Regions from separate parts of the Sphingobacterium sp. UBA865 genome, predicted to be linked through region 1. Evidence: riboswitches for the same ligand, from Rfam matches in the RefSeq annotation. Region 1 holds a riboswitch; the other holds the start of a gene.
What was found. Region 1 has a riboswitch for S-adenosylmethionine ahead of B2O97_RS05615 (O-acetylhomoserine aminocarboxypropyltransferase/cysteine synthase family protein). Riboswitches for the same ligand answer to the same signal wherever they lie in the genome.
Positions count from the first base shown of each region.

Region 2: another riboswitch for S-adenosylmethionine. It lies ahead of metE (5-methyltetrahydropteroyltriglutamate--homocysteine S-methyltransferase); the one in region 1 lies ahead of B2O97_RS05615 (O-acetylhomoserine aminocarboxypropyltransferase/cysteine synthase family protein).

Region 1 is NZ_DBGB01000012.1:54,302-62,572, forward strand. It holds gene B2O97_RS05600 (glutamine synthetase III) at 1-205, shown strand, start outside; gene B2O97_RS05605 (TonB-dependent receptor) at 313-2,763, opposite strand; gene B2O97_RS05610 (FUSC family protein) at 3,106-5,133, shown strand; SAM riboswitch class I at 5,316-5,428, shown strand; gene B2O97_RS05615 (O-acetylhomoserine aminocarboxypropyltransferase/cysteine synthase family protein) at 5,684-6,994, shown strand; gene B2O97_RS05620 (homoserine O-acetyltransferase family protein) at 7,028-8,071, shown strand; gene B2O97_RS05625 (homoserine dehydrogenase) at 8,109-8,271, shown strand, end outside.
Region 2 is NZ_DBGB01000020.1:54,776-63,046, forward strand. It holds gene B2O97_RS11050 (IPExxxVDY family protein) at 1-470, shown strand, start outside; gene pyk (pyruvate kinase) at 605-2,032, shown strand; gene B2O97_RS11060 (hypothetical protein) at 2,079-2,408, opposite strand; gene B2O97_RS11065 (sensor histidine kinase) at 2,783-4,615, shown strand; gene B2O97_RS11070 (response regulator transcription factor) at 4,718-5,407, shown strand; SAM riboswitch class I at 5,592-5,695, shown strand; gene metE (5-methyltetrahydropteroyltriglutamate--homocysteine S-methyltransferase) at 5,774-8,086, shown strand; gene B2O97_RS11080 (hypothetical protein) at 8,186-8,271, opposite strand, start outside.

The DNA.
Region 1 (8,271 bases):
CATCTTGGAGCAAGCTGAAGCAATGCGTCAAGAACGTAAAAAAGCAAACCAAATTGATGATGTACGTGAGAGATCAATCGCTTACGATGAATTGGTTAAACCATATTTCGATGTGATCCGTTATCATGTCAACAAATTGGAGAAAATTGTTGATGACAAAAAATGGCCTCTTCCAAAATTGAGAGAGATCTTATTTTTAAGTTAAGATAACTTCCCCTAAAACAAAAAGAGCCGGCGATATTGCTGGCTCTTTTTGTTTTAGGGGAACGTTCGTCATCTCTTGCTCCTTATCTCCGCTCACAACAATAGCTCCTATTTTTTTAATCGATTATCTTCGTCATTATTCCCTCCCTTTTTATTGACTGACTTAATATTCATATTACCAAAACGATAAGAAACAGACAATCGGATAACCCGACTATCATATGCATTTCGTATACGATAGTATCCATTTTCCTGATAACTCGACAATCTGCGCTGGCCTCTTGTATTGAAGACATCATTTATACCCAACTTGACATTCAATTTTTTGTCAAGAAATGTTTTACCTGCACCTAGATCAATGCCATAGTAAGACTGAAAACTAAATACGCCATATACTGCTGGCGAGAAATAATTGCCCGTCAGCTCCAGGTTTGTTGTTTCCCCAATTCGGATATCATGATTGGAACTTACCTGGAACGATAACTTTTCCAATTGGCGTTGTGCTCCGGAGTGTTCATCAAAACTAAACTTATTATAAAAAGCGCTGGCATTGTTAGAAATACTCCACCATTTAAAAAGCTTAACGGGTATATTGATATTCATGTTGTAATAATCAAAATAAGCCAGATTTCGATCGGTCTGTGCAATAGCTTTGGTCTCTGAATTACTTTCTATCACCTGAGTGATTGCATCGTTGGTCCTCTTGTAGCCCAAACTCAGTAAATAGCGATCTTTAAAGGTATAATTTACTTCATACGAATTGGTATATTGTGGATTTAAATAAGGGTTGCCATACTGATACGTGTATTGATCCAAATAATACACAAAGGGATTCAATGACCCATAATCAGGGCGGTCAATACGTCTGCTATAACTCGCACCAAGCTTGTGATTATCATTAATTTGTTGCTGTACAAATATTGATGGAAAAAAATCGGTATAGGTACGTTTTGTTTGTTGCCCAAGCGTCACTGAGTTTCCTAGGGAGCTCGTATTTTCAACACGCAGTCCAGTTTGTACCGAAAACTTTCCGAACGATTTATTTAAACTGAAATAAGCTGCTGCTATATTTTCATTGTACAAAAAATGATTACTTTGACCATTATTTTGCACAAACTCGCCTTGCTGATCCTGATCTTCGTACAACAAATTATTATCTGTTTTTACGCGGCTATATTTTAACCCCGCCTCGAGTTTCGTCGTTTTATTAAAAGGATGCACAAAATCGGTTTTAAAAACTAATATTTTTGTCTTAGAAAGCATATCATTCCGGAAAATATGCGGTGATTTAAATTCTTCCCAGTTTGCGTCAAAAAAATGGTTTCCAACAGTGCTATTGTCATTATTTTTCGAATATGAATAGTCCCCATTAAATGTCAATTCAGTCCCTAAGGTATCAAATGTCTTTTTGTAATTCAGATTATAAGTGAGGTAATGGTATTTAAAATCTGACAAATTACTTCCTAATACTACCGAATCAAGCTTTCCTTTTTGAGAAGCGATCAGATTGCTTCCCTCCCGTGTTGAATGACCATTGCTTACATTACCATTAACCACAAATCCAATGACCTCCTGTTTCCCCAGATTAAAATCTGCCGCAAATTTGAAATTATGACCTCGATAGCGGAATTTCGAATAAGAATCCGAATTGAAAAAAGTCGTCCCGCTTTTGGTATCTACAGCCCTATCGATATCTAAATCATTAAAGCCTAAGGCAGTTGCATAGTTATAGGAAGAAAATAAGTTCACCCAATTGTTACGATGGTTTATGAGAAAGCCACCATCAGCCTTTGTATATTTACCCTGCCCTAAATTGAGGTTTAAACTAACATTACTTCCAAATTGCGTATTCCTCTTTGTCTTAATATTAATAATTCCTGCATTCCCTGCCGCATCATATTTTGCAGGTGGATTGGTGAGTACTTCGATCGAGGCTATTGCATTTGAAGCTGTATTTTCCAATAAGCGCGACACTTCATCTGCAGAAAGATAAGTAGGCTTACCATCAATCATGATGATCACATTACTTTTTCCACGAAGGTTGATCTTTTTGTTGTCTAAAGTTACCCCCGGGACCTTTTGCAAGAGTTCCAATGCGTTATTTCCGGTTGCCAAAATACTGTTCTCGACATTGAGCACAACTTTATCAAGGTGACTTTCAATTAATGGCTTCTTGCCAATTACCTGCGCCTCACCCAGCACTTTACTTTCCAGCTGTAATCGAATCGTATCCAGCACCTTGAAATCACCCGCACGCAGCATTATTTCCCCAGAACGATAAGTACCATAACCCACCGTGGACACCTGTAAGCTGTACCTCCCCTCGGGTATCGCAAACAACACAATTTGTCCATTTTCGTTGGATAAGGTTCCTTTTAACAAGACATCATTGGGTTTACGAAACAGTGAAATATTTGCGGCAGCAATGGGCTGGTTGTCCTGCCCAACAACGACAGTACGTAATTTCCCCCCGTCAGACTGTGCTGAAACGGGTCCGGCATTAGAACACAGGAATAAAACAATAGAAAATAAGAGCAATTTAATTTTTTGTGGTTTCATAATGTAATTTCTTTGGGCTATCGATCGGATAGTCAACTTCATAATAATGACAACAAACCTCGTGTATTCATTACACGTTGACTAGCAGAAATAGACAGGTAGTGCGATTCACTCGGTAGACAACCAAATAATATCGGTAAACCCTATCCTTCGCTGATCGCTTTTACAGCGGATAGGATCATGCGAGCTAATTTTGAATCTTCTGAAACATATCGTAGGAAAATGACATCGAATCAAAATAAAAATTCAAAAAACAAATAAAATTCAAAACAAATAAATTGTATACAAAAAATATTAAGCATAATATTTGTATTTTTGCATCGAAAATTAGTAAACTGATTCATGAGCACTGTATCATTGAAGAAAAGACTCTACCGTATTTATATCCTTATGCTACGATTTATGCATGGCGAGCATGCTGGAGACGCATTACGTAATGTTGCCATCAGTATTTTGCCAAGTTTGGCGATCTATTTATTGGGAGCGCAAGCGAGCACGGCTATCGGAATCGGTGTCGGATCGTTGTTAACAACACTCACCGATCCTCCTGGCAACAGAAAAGATAAACTTTCTTCAGCTCTGATATGTATTCCCACCTTCTTTGTTGCATCATTGTTTACAGCTATTGTATTTCCCTATCATTGGCCCTTGGTTATCGTGCTAGCGGCAGCCGGTTTTATATGCACCTTATACGGCATTTTTGGAGCCCGCTATGCTGCAATTGGAAACATGACATTGATTCTCATGAGTTTTGTGATCGGAATGGCCCCACAACACCCATTTGCGGTTGGCTTACAGATTACAACAGGTTCCATAATATATTACTTTTTTAGCCTTTTACAAGCCTATATACAACCTTATCGCTCTTTAAAACATGCCATGGCTAACGGCTTTCATGGATTGTCCCAATTTCTATTGATACGATCACAGTCTTACGATCCCGATATTCCTTTGAATATTACGTACAGTCGCGTAGGAAAAATTCATGGCCAGATCAGCGAACAGCAGGAACAAATCAGGTCTCTTCTGTTTCGAGAAAAAAAAATCATAAGCCAACAGTGGCATAAAAGCAATTATTGGCTCAGTCAGGTTTATGGATTAATTGACCTCCATGAGTTAATTATTGCGCTTGATCATGACTACGATGCAATTCGCAAAAATCTTGCAGACACGGGCAGCCTTCCCATAATTCGTCACACAATCAAATTATTAGCGTTAGAAATCGATAGCTTTTCACAACCCAACAAGAGGTTCCGGTATGCACATCAATTATACAATAATAACTTTAAAATTAATGCCCTCTTACGGGATTTAAAAGAAATTCAAGAACAACAGGCCGATCCAGCAAAAGGTATATTATGTTCGATCATAAGCAACATCGAAGCAATTATTGATGTACTCAACAGAATCCAGGTCGCTTTTTATCAAAATCAGGAAATTCAGGATAAGATTGACACCAGCGAGTACCAACAATTTATCAGTCGACCATTACGTAATCTCGCTGATCTAAAAAGTAAACTCCATCTGAATAATCCGCTTTTTCGATTTGCGGTTCGGATGGCTCTTCTTTTTGGAACAGGTGCATTGATCGGTATTTTATTTTTGGATTTTAAATATACCTATTGGATCTTACTGACGATCGCTATTGTTGCCAGGCCAGCATTTTCAATGACAAAAACCCGTAATATAGAACGTATTGTCGGTACATTCTCGGGTATTATAGTTGGTGTGTTCTGCTTAATTTCTATTCATTTTCTTCCAGCACTCCTAACCATAGCTGCATTGGGTCTTTTTGGATTCTTTTTGTTCAACCGATCTAACTATATGGTCAGTGTCATCTTCATTACCTTGGGAATTGTGATTGCACTCAATCTGTTCGAAGGCAACATCAATCTCATTTTAGGCAGCCGAATACTTTTCACACTGATTGGAGCATTCTTGGCTATAGCGGGTTATTTCTTGATACCTGTACGCCAGAGCACAGGCATGGTTCAGCTGGCAAAAGAGGTATCCCTTTACAACGCGCATTATTTCCAGATCATCAATAACCGTCTGTCGGACGAAAGACAAAGTTCGTTTGATATACGACTGGCTCGTAAAAAGGCGCAGACCGCCATGGCCCTGTTTTCAGACGCCATTAATCAAATGAAAAAAGAACCCGAGCACAAATGGATGGATTGGTCACATATTCACCATTTTCAGGCACTCGCATATCAGGTCAATTCCCATTTGGTGGGCCTCTCGCTATCGTTAAACAAAAAGACGAATCGCCACCTCGCCTATGATATCCATAGTAGAATCGATGCGCTTAAACCTCTTCTAACAGATTTAAATCAAACTGCAGAACGGATTAATTTAAAGAAATCATAATACCCGATTGACAGTTACTTTTGCGGTTTCATCGGAAGATATGCGATGCCAATCGGCATGTTATTCAAAATTCCTTTAACTAAAAAACACCATTTCTTTTGCTTTAATAAAAAAAGAGTTTATATTTGTGTCGTCTTCGAAAGAAGATTTCTAATCAACACCTCCCTTCATCAGTAGGTCTTGATTTATAAAGAAGTGGCGAGAGACTGGCTCAATGACCCACTGGCAACCTTCAATTTGTTTGAAAAGGTGCCAATTCCTGTCCAAAACAATATCGTTTTGGAGCATATAAATGACATAAGACAATGATTATTAAATTACTGAAGTCCATTAAAAATTCAGGTTCAACACAAGTGAACCGCACGATAAGCGAAAGTGTAACCCATCGTACAATTGTATCGATGCGAATGCGTATGCATATGCACTTCCATGCTTGTTAAAAATCATTTCCGTTTTCTTGGATAAAGATTTAACAGACCCTTCAAGGAGGTGTGTATGCTTCTCTTTTTACTTTGCAATTTCTTTTTGAACCCTTAAAATCTGATATATTATGTCTTCAAACAAAAATTTAAAATTCGAAACTCTTCAGGTTCACGCTGGCCAAGTCGCTGACCCTACTACGGGATCTAGAGCAGTTCCTATATATCAAACAACATCTTTTGTATTTGAAAATGCCGAACACGGCGCAAACTTATTTGCATTAAAGCAGTTCGGTAATATTTATACACGGATTATGAACCCTACTACGGATGTTTTCGAACAACGTATTGCGGCACTGGAAGGTGGAGTTGCAGCTGTTGCTGTTGCATCCGGCCAGGCGGCACAGTTTATAGCTTTAAATAATATTTTGGAAAGTGGTGACAATTTTGTTGCGGGATCCAACTTATACGGCGGTACATTCAACCAGTTTAAAGTTTCTTTTAAGCGCCTAGGCATCGAAGCTCGTTTTGCAACAGACGCCGAAGCAGATAAAATTGAAGCGCTCATTGATGATAAAACAAAAGCAATCTATGTTGAAACAATCGGAAACCCAAGTTTCAATATTCCCGACTTTGAAAAAATTGCTGCCGTAGCAAAAAAATATGACTTACCATTAATCGTCGACAATACTTTTGGAGCCGGAGGTTATTTATTTAAACCTCTGGAGTATGGTGCAAACGTGGTTGTTGAATCGGCAACTAAATGGATCGGTGGACATGGCACAAGCATTGGCGGTGTCATCGTCGACGGCGGAAACTACAATTGGGGCAATGGAAAATACCCGCAATTTTCCGAACCATCTGAAGGCTATCATGGTTTAGTATTTTCCGAAGTTTTCGGTGAAAGCGGACCATTCGGAAATATTCAATTTGCCATTCGGGCGCGTGTGGAAGGGCTCCGGGATTTCGGACCAGCACTCTCCCCTTTCAATTCATTTTTATTATTACAAGGACTTGAAACCTTGTCTTTGCGGGTGCAACGCCATGTAGACAACACTTTAGAGGTCGCAAAATGGCTTGAGGCGCATCCACAGGTAGAAAAAGTAAACTATCCGGGATTAGAAAGCTCTCCGAGCTTCGCTAACGCACAAAAATACCTTAAAAATGGCTATGGCGCGGTACTTTCTTTCCAGCTTAAAGGTGACGCAGCGCAAAAGGCCAATAGCTTTATCGACAGCTTAGAATTGATCAGTCATTTGGCCAATGTTGGTGATACGAAGTCATTGATTATTCATCCAGCAGCTACAACCCATCAACAATTGAGTGATGAAGATCAAGCCAATGCCGGAGTCTTCAAAGGCTTATTACGTCTTTCTGTAGGAATAGAGCATATTGATGATATCAAAGCTGATTTACAACAAGCTTTTGATAAAATTAAATAATCAGATTTTTTCGGCTTAAAACTTAAACGTAAAATGAGTAAGCATATATATCTGCACCCGGAGCCTTTTGTATTTGAAAATGGAAGAGAGCTTACTGATTTACAAATCAGTTATGAAACATTTGGCAAACCCAACGCAGATCGCAGCAATGTGATCTGGGTTTGCCATGCATTAACGGCCAATGCAGATGTGCTGGATTGGTGGTCCGGTCTTTTTGGAACAGGTGAGTTGTTTGATGCAAACGATTATTATATTATTTGTGCCAATGTCATAGGATCAGCATATAATAGCAGTAATCCGCTATCTGTAAACCCAGCAACCGGACAACCCTATTACCTATCTTTCCCCGAATTCACAGTGAGGGATTTGGTCAACGCACATCAAGCCCTTGCGGACCACCTGGAAATCAAACAAATAGAGATCCTTATCGGGGGGTCATTAGGCGGTCAACAAGCATTGGAATGGGCCGTATCGCACAGTATAGCCATCAACCATCTCATCGTGGTTGGAACAAATGCCGTCCACTCACCATGGGGTATTGCATTCAATGAAAGTCAACGTCTGGCCATTACAACTGATCGAACCTTTTACGCCAATCACCCTGATGGTGGAGCTAAAGGATTGAAAGTTGCACGCGCTATGGCACTGTTGTCTTACCGCAACTATACAACGTATGCCAACACGCAAAAGGAAGATGATAAGGAAAAACTCGATCATTATAAAGCATCCTCCTATCAGAACTATCAGGGTGAAAAATTGGTGAAACGCTATAATGCGTACAGCTATTATTTCCTGACCAAAGCAATGGACAGCCACAATTTAGGTCGGGGAAGACGATCTATTGAATCTGCTTTGGCGAGCATTGATTGTCCAACTTTAGTCCTGAGCGTTAATACAGATTTGTTGTTTCCGCCACAAGAGCAACAATTCATCGCGCAACATGTTCCCAATGCCCATTATCAAGAGATTGAATCGACCTATGGCCACGATGGCTTTTTGATCGAAACAAAAAAACTCACAAAAATCATTAGCAGCTTTCTGCGGGAACAAAAAGAATACATAAACGAATTAGTATAAGAGAGTAAATAATATATAAGAGAATTTAAGAAGAGATATGAGTAATAAATTAACAATAGGGATGTTTGGGTTTGGTGTCGTAGGCCAAGGTCTTTACGATATCATCAAAACCAAAGATCTTAATCTGGAGATCAAGAAATTTGTCATTAAAAACGGAGATAAAAAACGCTCGCTACCAGCAGATTTATTCTCTACCGATG
Region 2 (8,271 bases), on a different contig from region 1:
TGGATATGGACATGAATGAAGAGTTGGATTTTACCCTACTCGCCATCACCTGTTCGTTGAAAGATTACCGACTCTGCCATTTCATCAACAAGGAGACTAACCTGAATTTTTCCAGAGGAAAAGAAAGCAAGTACGACCATGATGGTCGACAAAAAAACAAAACCGAAGAAGAGCTTGAATATCACATTGTCTTTGATCCAAAGAAAAAAATAAGCTACCACTTCACTGCTTTTCATTACCTTATCGCCGATGCCGACACCGAATATTTCTTGATCAACAATAAGAGCATCGAAGGCACTTATTTAATCCCGGAAAACCCCCACTTCGATTTTTTTATCATCATTAAAAACTACATCTGTGAGGATGACGTGGAACATATTATCAAAAGGATCAACAAATTACCCGAAGTCGTCATTGCAAAAGAAATATCACCAAAAATATTGAAATCTAAAGAAAATCTCATATTTTAGCAAACTGTAGGTTAGTGTAGCAAATACACCCCAACTTAGATCTAAATTAATTCGATTTAGTTTTGACAAAACACAACAATATAGTAGGCTATTTGTTGTGATTAATGAAGAACATTTAAAATACAAAATAACAGATGGAAAAAGTTCAAAAAAGGACTAAAATTGTCGCAACATTAGGCCCTGCCTCGGCAGACAAACAAGTTTTGACCAACATGATTGCCAAAGGGGTTGATGTGTGCCGGTTGAATTTCTCTCATGGCAGCCAGGAAGATCACCTTAAGGTAATCGAAACTATAAATGCAATAAATAATGAAACAGGATTCAATGTTGCCATCTTAGCCGATTTACAAGGTCCAAAAATTAGGATCGGAAAAATGAAAGAAGGTGGAGCTATTCTCGTGAATGGTTCAAAAGTTGAAATTACAACACAAGAACTCATCGGAGACGAAAACAGAATCTACATTACATACGAAAACTTTCCAAACGATGTTGAAGCCAACGAAATCATTTTACTTGATGACGGAAAACTTCAACTTCGTGTTTTAGAGACCAATCATAAAGATACTGTTACCTGTGAAGTTGTACACGGAGGTGTCCTTACTTCACGTAAAGGCGTTAACTTACCGAACACCAAAGTATCTATCCCATCGTTGACGGAAGAAGATTTAGACAACTTGAATTTTGCCCTGGATCATGGTGCAGACTGGATCGCGATGTCTTTCGTACGTTCGGCAGAAGATATTTTTCAATGTAAAAAAATCATCGAGGCAAAAGGAAGCCATGCTCGTGTCATCGCAAAAGTTGAAAAACCGGAAGCGATTGAAAATATTGATGCCATTATCGAAGCTACAGATGCTGTTATGGTTGCTCGTGGTGACTTGGGCGTTGAGCTTCCAATGGAAGAGGTACCAGGACTTCAAAAGATCATCGTACAGAAATGTAGAGATCTTTCAAAACCGGTAATCATTGCGACACAGATGTTGGAAAGTATGATCACTACACCACGTCCTACACGTGCTGAAGTAAATGACGTAGCCAACTCCGTATTGGATGGAGCGGATGCTGTGATGTTAAGTGGCGAGACTTCAGTTGGTGAATTCCCTGAAATCGTTATCGAAACAATGAGCAAAATCATTATCCACGTGGAACAAACTTCTTATCCTTATTATAATGAGAAAGTTAGTGAAATCCACGACGGAACACTTATTCCGGACGCGATTTGCGCATCTTCGGTTTATCTTGCTCAAAAAACAAATGCATCTGCAATTGCGGTATTGACATCATCTGGTGCAACAGCGTTTGAAATTACAAGTTATAGACCAAATGTAGATATCTTAGTTTTCACAGGAACACAAAAATTGCTGAAACAACTCAGCCTACTTTGGGGCGTAAAAACTTTTATCTACGACAAGTTCGAAAGCACAGATGGATCTATTCATGATGTTAACAAATTTATTGTAAAAAATAACTACGTTAAACCTGGATCTATCATTATCAATACAGCTTCGACACCGTTAATCGAAAAAGGTAAAACAAATACAATCCGTGTTTCCCAGCTATAATGGACAATAAGGATTAAAGCAAAAAAATAGCGTTCTATCTAGAACGCTATTTTTTTTGCTTGTTTGGATACAAGGAGTCGATTTTTAATTTAAAGTCCTTCACCTTTAGCGAATCATTCAAGCGCCTAAAAGGAAGATTGTTTTCTTTCTCATCACCTTTGGGCATTTTTTCCGTTCCTGGCATTGGGGCTAGACCGTCCACACGATTTGGCTTCTTAATCGGCATATGATACTTTTCATCTGAAGAATCCAATTTAAAGACAGGCATCTTTGATTCTTTTTCCTCCATTAAAGGAATCTGCGGTTTCACCTTTACTTGTCCTATAGCAATGGTCCCTATGGAAGACAATACCAATAATAATACGTAGCTTTTCATCTTTATATAGTTATTAAAGAGCACTCATTGTACCAATGAACGCGTCATATTCGGCTTATTCACTTCTCCAGCAGTTAGACTCAACCGCGTAGATTAAAATTTGTCCACAGCGCAATTCAGCACATAATCCATTTCTATTCACTAATTTACAAAGAACAGCATCTATATTTAAACAGATTGCTGTTAAACATTGTTAAAACAGCTACAAAACACATTAGCATCTTTATATTTGTAACAATTTAAGAAAAAATGAGCTATCGCACCTTAAATGGCCGCTCACATGGCATAAGGGATGAATACGCAAATGGTAAATAAACTGAGCGCTATAAACTTTTTGATATATTCAAAATACATTTATTTAATACCCAATACTAATGAAGAAAAATAGCATTGTATTAATCATTGGACTGATGTCTCTCGCTCTAATTGGGGTATTGGCCATGCAATTCTATTTTCTGAGAGATTCTTATCGCCAAAAGTCTCAATTATTTGATGAGTCCGTCAATGCTGCGATTACAGCTGTTGCCGGTAAGCTTGAACGACGGGAGGTAGTTGACTTCGCTAAGGTTCAACAGGAGCGTAACATTGAAAAATCCAAGCAGGAACAGGCCAAACAACGTCTTTTGGCCGAGCAACTCGAAATACAGTATAGAATTGAAGAATTAAAAAACAAACAACATGTTGTTTTCTCAAACTTTAAAGAGCAAGAAGACCAATTACGTGCATTGTATCCAAATGTAATTGAAATCAAAAATTCATTCTACGAAACATACATCAAAAGACCGGAGTACCAGAAATTTATCAAATTTTCTGTTTCAAATGAGCTTACCGACGATAATTTGGTACAGGCTTTTATCATGTTAAATGCTTCAAAGGTAGATGATCAGATCAATGGGAAGGACGATAGCACGCGGTTTGTTATCCCCCTAATGGACCCACTGGTCAATCAACAAACAAAATTCCGGGTAGCCACATTACCTCCAAGAGAGAATGCGAAACTTGCGAAAACAATTTCTGATTTGGAAAAAAGATTGGATATCCTCAACAGAAAAAACGCGTGGAGTGGCTTTAATGTATATGATTCCGTTGCCATGCTGGGCGGCAAAAAAGCAGACTACATCGAAGATATTGCTATTGGAATGGAGCTTGCTAAACGTCCATTAAAGGATCGATTGAATGTGATCATCGTTCAAGAACTTATCAAAGAGGAGTTGGCTCAACGCGACATTAAAGCTCCTTTCAATATTGAAATATGGAGCACAAACAATATATTACTAAATAATATTTTAAACGAAGCCGCTTTAAATAACCCAACAAATACAACCAAATACTCAACGGCACTTTTTAAAGGTGATATCGGTGCTGCGCCAGGAAAATTAACCATCTATTTCCCCAATAAAAAGGCGATAATTGCCGATAATATGGGCTATCTGTTGCTGCCCATGCTGGCACTGCTTTTCTTGTTGGTGGGGTGTTTTGCTTATACACTGATTATCATCTTCAGACAAAAGAAAGTTTCGGAAATGAAGACGGATTTCATCAACAACATGACGCATGAGTTTAAAACACCTGTTGCAACAATTATGATTGCCAGTGAGTCACTTAAAGATCCAGACATCAATGCCGACCACAAGCGCGTTCAGAAATTGGCTAATATCATCTACGACGAAAATGTTAGACTCGGAAATCATATTGAACGTGTGCTCGATTTGGCAAGACTAGAAAAAGAAACGCTAAAACTCGACCAGGTAGAAGTATGCATCAATGATCTTGTTTCGGCAGTAACGGACAGTATGCAGCTACGGATGCAAAATATTGGCGGGAAATTCAGTATAGATCTTGCAGCGACCAAGGATGTTGTCGTTGGTGATGAGTTACATTTTTCCAATGTATTTTACAATCTTTTGGATAATGCCATCAAGTACAGCAAAGGAGATTTACATGTCAACATCAATTCAAAAAATGTTGGCGACACCATTGTTGTCACCATAGCCGACAATGGTATTGGGATGAGCCGGGATCACCTGCAAAAGATTTTCGACCAGTTTTACCGTATTCCAACTGGGAATGTTCATAATGTCAAAGGATTTGGCCTTGGCTTAAGTTATGTACAGGACATTCTGAGAAGGCTGAACGGAAAAATTACAGTTAAAAGTGAAAAAGATAAAGGCACGACCTTTGAAGTAATTTTGCCTATTAAAAAATAAAACGTTCCTTTTTTGTATATTTCCTCTTTAAAAAATTTCAAAGGTTGAGGAAGGCTGATTTATCAGCATCAAGGGACATTGGTGAAAATTAATATATTCATTATGCAAAAGATATTATTAGCAGAAGATGATCCTAATTTGGGGGATCTTTTAAAAGACTATCTCGAATTAAAGGGAAAATTTGACGTCACATTATGCACGGATGGAGATGAAGCGATTTCTCAATTCAAAAAAAATAACTACGACCTTTGTATTTTTGATGTCATGATGCCAAAAAAGGACGGATTTACAGTTGGACGTGAAATCAGAAAAACAAACAATACTGTTCCTATTATCTTTGCCACAGCAAAGGGGATGATGGAAGATAAGACCGAAGCCTTTGAGCTAGGAGGAGATGATTATATCACCAAGCCTTTTCGAGTGGAAGAATTATTGCTCCGCATCAATGCTTTGCTGAAACGCAGTGTTCGAGACAAAGAAGAAGAAGTGGTTGCGGATAAATTTGAAATTGGCGATTATTTCTTTGATTATACAAGTCAGCAGATTTCTTACAAAGGACAGATGCAAAAACTCTCCACGAAAGAAGCTGAACTACTCCGCTTGCTTTGCTTAAAGAAAAATGATGTGCTGACCCGGGAAGAAGCGTTGTTAAAAATATGGCATGATGATAACTATTTTACGGGTAGAAGTATGGATGTATTTCTCAGTAAACTTCGTAAATATCTAAAAGAAGATAGCAAAGTTGAAATTGTCAATGTGCACGGAAAAGGTTACAAACTTTTGGTCAGCTAAAAAAAGGGGAATGAAAAATATAGTCATTCCCCTTTTTATGCTACACACGTATTCAAGCGTGACTTACTCGAATTCGTGGATGAAAATAAAAGAACAAAACAATTTCATCCTTAGTAGAATATAAAAAATTGACGCACTTTTATAAAAAATTTGCATTTCAAAAAGAAATGTTCTAACTTAGCGTCGCTTATAGAGAAAGGCAGAGGGAATAGACCCGATGAAGCCTTAGCAACCTGTCCCTTGACAAGGTGCTAAATTCTACCCTACTTGATATGGGAATGATAAGCCGAAGTCACCAAATTCTAGTGTGTCCTTCTCTCTCTAGCAAGAAATATAGTTGAAAAAGAAATATTAAAAACATTCATTATGTTATTGACTAACAATTTAGGTTACCCTCGTGTGGGCGCGTTCCGCGAATTGAAAAAAGCCAATGAGGCCTATTGGGCTAAAAAATCTTCTGTTGAGGAATTATTGGACACAGCAAAAAAAATTCGTGAAGGCAATTGGAAAACACAAAAAGATGCTGGAATAGATTTGATCCCTTCCAATGATTTCTCTTTTTACGATCAAGTATTGGATTTAACCCTCACTGTTGGTGCAATTCCTGCTCGCTACCATTCTTTATTGAATAAAGTAGACAACAATTACAGTTTAGATCTATATTTTGCCATGGCGCGCGGTTTCCAACAAGAAGGAATCGACGTGACTGCAATGGAAATGACCAAGTGGTTGGATACGAACTACCACTACATGGTACCAGAATTCACCAAAGATCAAGAATTCAAATTGACTTCCGAAAAATTCTTAAATGAATACAACGAAGCAAAATCATTGGGCATCGATACTAAACCAGTTCTATTAGGTCCTATTACATACCTTTTGATCGGTAAAGAAAAAGAAGCTGGCTTCGACCGTATCGATTTATTGGATAAACTTATTCCAGTATATGAGCAAATACTAACTAAACTAGCTGATGCTGGTACACAATATGTTCAGATTGACGAGCCTTTCTTAGCATTGGATTTAGATGCTAAAGTAAAAGCTTTATATCAACCTACTTTCGAAAAATTAGCTGCAGCAGCAAAAAATATCAAATTAATCGCAACGACTTACTTCGAATCTTTAAAAGACAACGAAGATATCGCAGTTAACCTACCTATCCATGCTTTACATTTGGATCTGGTACGCGGTGAAAATCAATTGGATACGGTATTGGCTAAAGTTCCTGCTTCATTAACATTATCTTTAGGTATTGTTGAAGGCCGTAACATCTGGAAAAATGATTACGAAAAATCATTGGTTAAAATCAAACAGGCTGTTGATGCATTAGGAAAAGACCGTGTATGGGTAGCTCCTTCTTCATCACTGTTGCACGTTCCTTTTGACTTAGACAATGAACACAATGAACAATCGCTACCAGCTGAAGTAAAAAACTGGTTAGCATTTGCTAAACAAAAATTAGCTGAAGTAAAAGACTTAGCCGTACTAGCGGAGGGAGAAGTTGATGCTGAAACAGCAAAACGCTTCGAAGCGAACAAAGCGGCTGCTGAAAGCCGCCGTACCTCTCCATTGATCCACAAACCAGAGGTTAAAACACGTACAAGCAATATTACTGATGACGATGCAAAACGCACTTCAGCATTTGCAGACCGTAAAGCAGCGCAACAAGCGAAATTCAACTTACCGGCGTTCCCGACCACAACTATCGGTTCATTCCCACAAACGAAAGATGTTCGTAAATGGAGAGCAGATCTGAAAAAGGGTGCTATTACGCAGGCAGAATACGATAAAGCAATCGCAGAAGAAACAGAAAACACCATCCGTCTTCAAGAGCAATTGGATATCGACGTATTAGTACACGGCGAATTCGAACGTAATGACATGGTTGAATACTTCGGTGAACAATTGGCTGGTTACGCTTTCACACAAAATGGTTGGGTACAATCTTACGGTTCACGTTGTGTAAAACCTCCGATTATCTATGGTGACGTATACCGTCCTGAAGATATGACTGTCCGTTGGTCTTCATATGCACAATCATTGACAAATCGTCCGGTTAAAGGTATGTTGACTGGTCCTGTAACAATCTTACAATGGTCTTTCGTACGTAACGATCAACCGCGCTCAACAACGACTTACCAAATTGCATTGGCGATCTTGGATGAAGTACAAGCCTTGGAAAAAGCAGGTATCAAAATCATACAAATCGATGAACCAGCTATCCGTGAAGGATTACCGTTACGTAAAGCTGATCAAAAAGATTACTTGAACTGGGCAGTACGTGCTTTCCGTGTCTCTTCATCAAATGTTGAAGACGATACACAGATTCACACACACATGTGTTATTCTGAGTTCAATAATGTGATCGAAGATATCGCTGCAATGGATGCCGATGTTATCACGATTGAGACTTCACGTTCTCAAATGAAATTATTGAATGCTTTCGCCGGTGATTTCAAATATCCAAATGATATTGGTCCAGGTGTTTATGACATTCACTCACCACGTGTTCCAAGCAAAGATGAGATGGTAGATCTATTGCGCAAAGCAAAAGCAGTAGTTCCAGCAGAACAACTTTGGGTTAATCCTGACTGTGGTTTGAAAACTCGTGCTTGGCCAGAAACCAAAGCGGCTTTAGAGTCTATGGTTGAGGCTGCGAAAATCTTAAGAGCAGAATAATTCTTAAACTATATTGATAAAGCCCTAGCTGAAATTTCAGCTAGGGCTTCTTTATTGGGCTTCGTTCAAAATAAAAACTGTTATCCGAATAAGGTGAGATTATTTTCGGCTGTTCTTCCGTTCTTTCTTGTTTTCCTTTTCGTTCCCGTTCTTAATTTCCTGTTTTCCTTTAATCCGATCTTCAA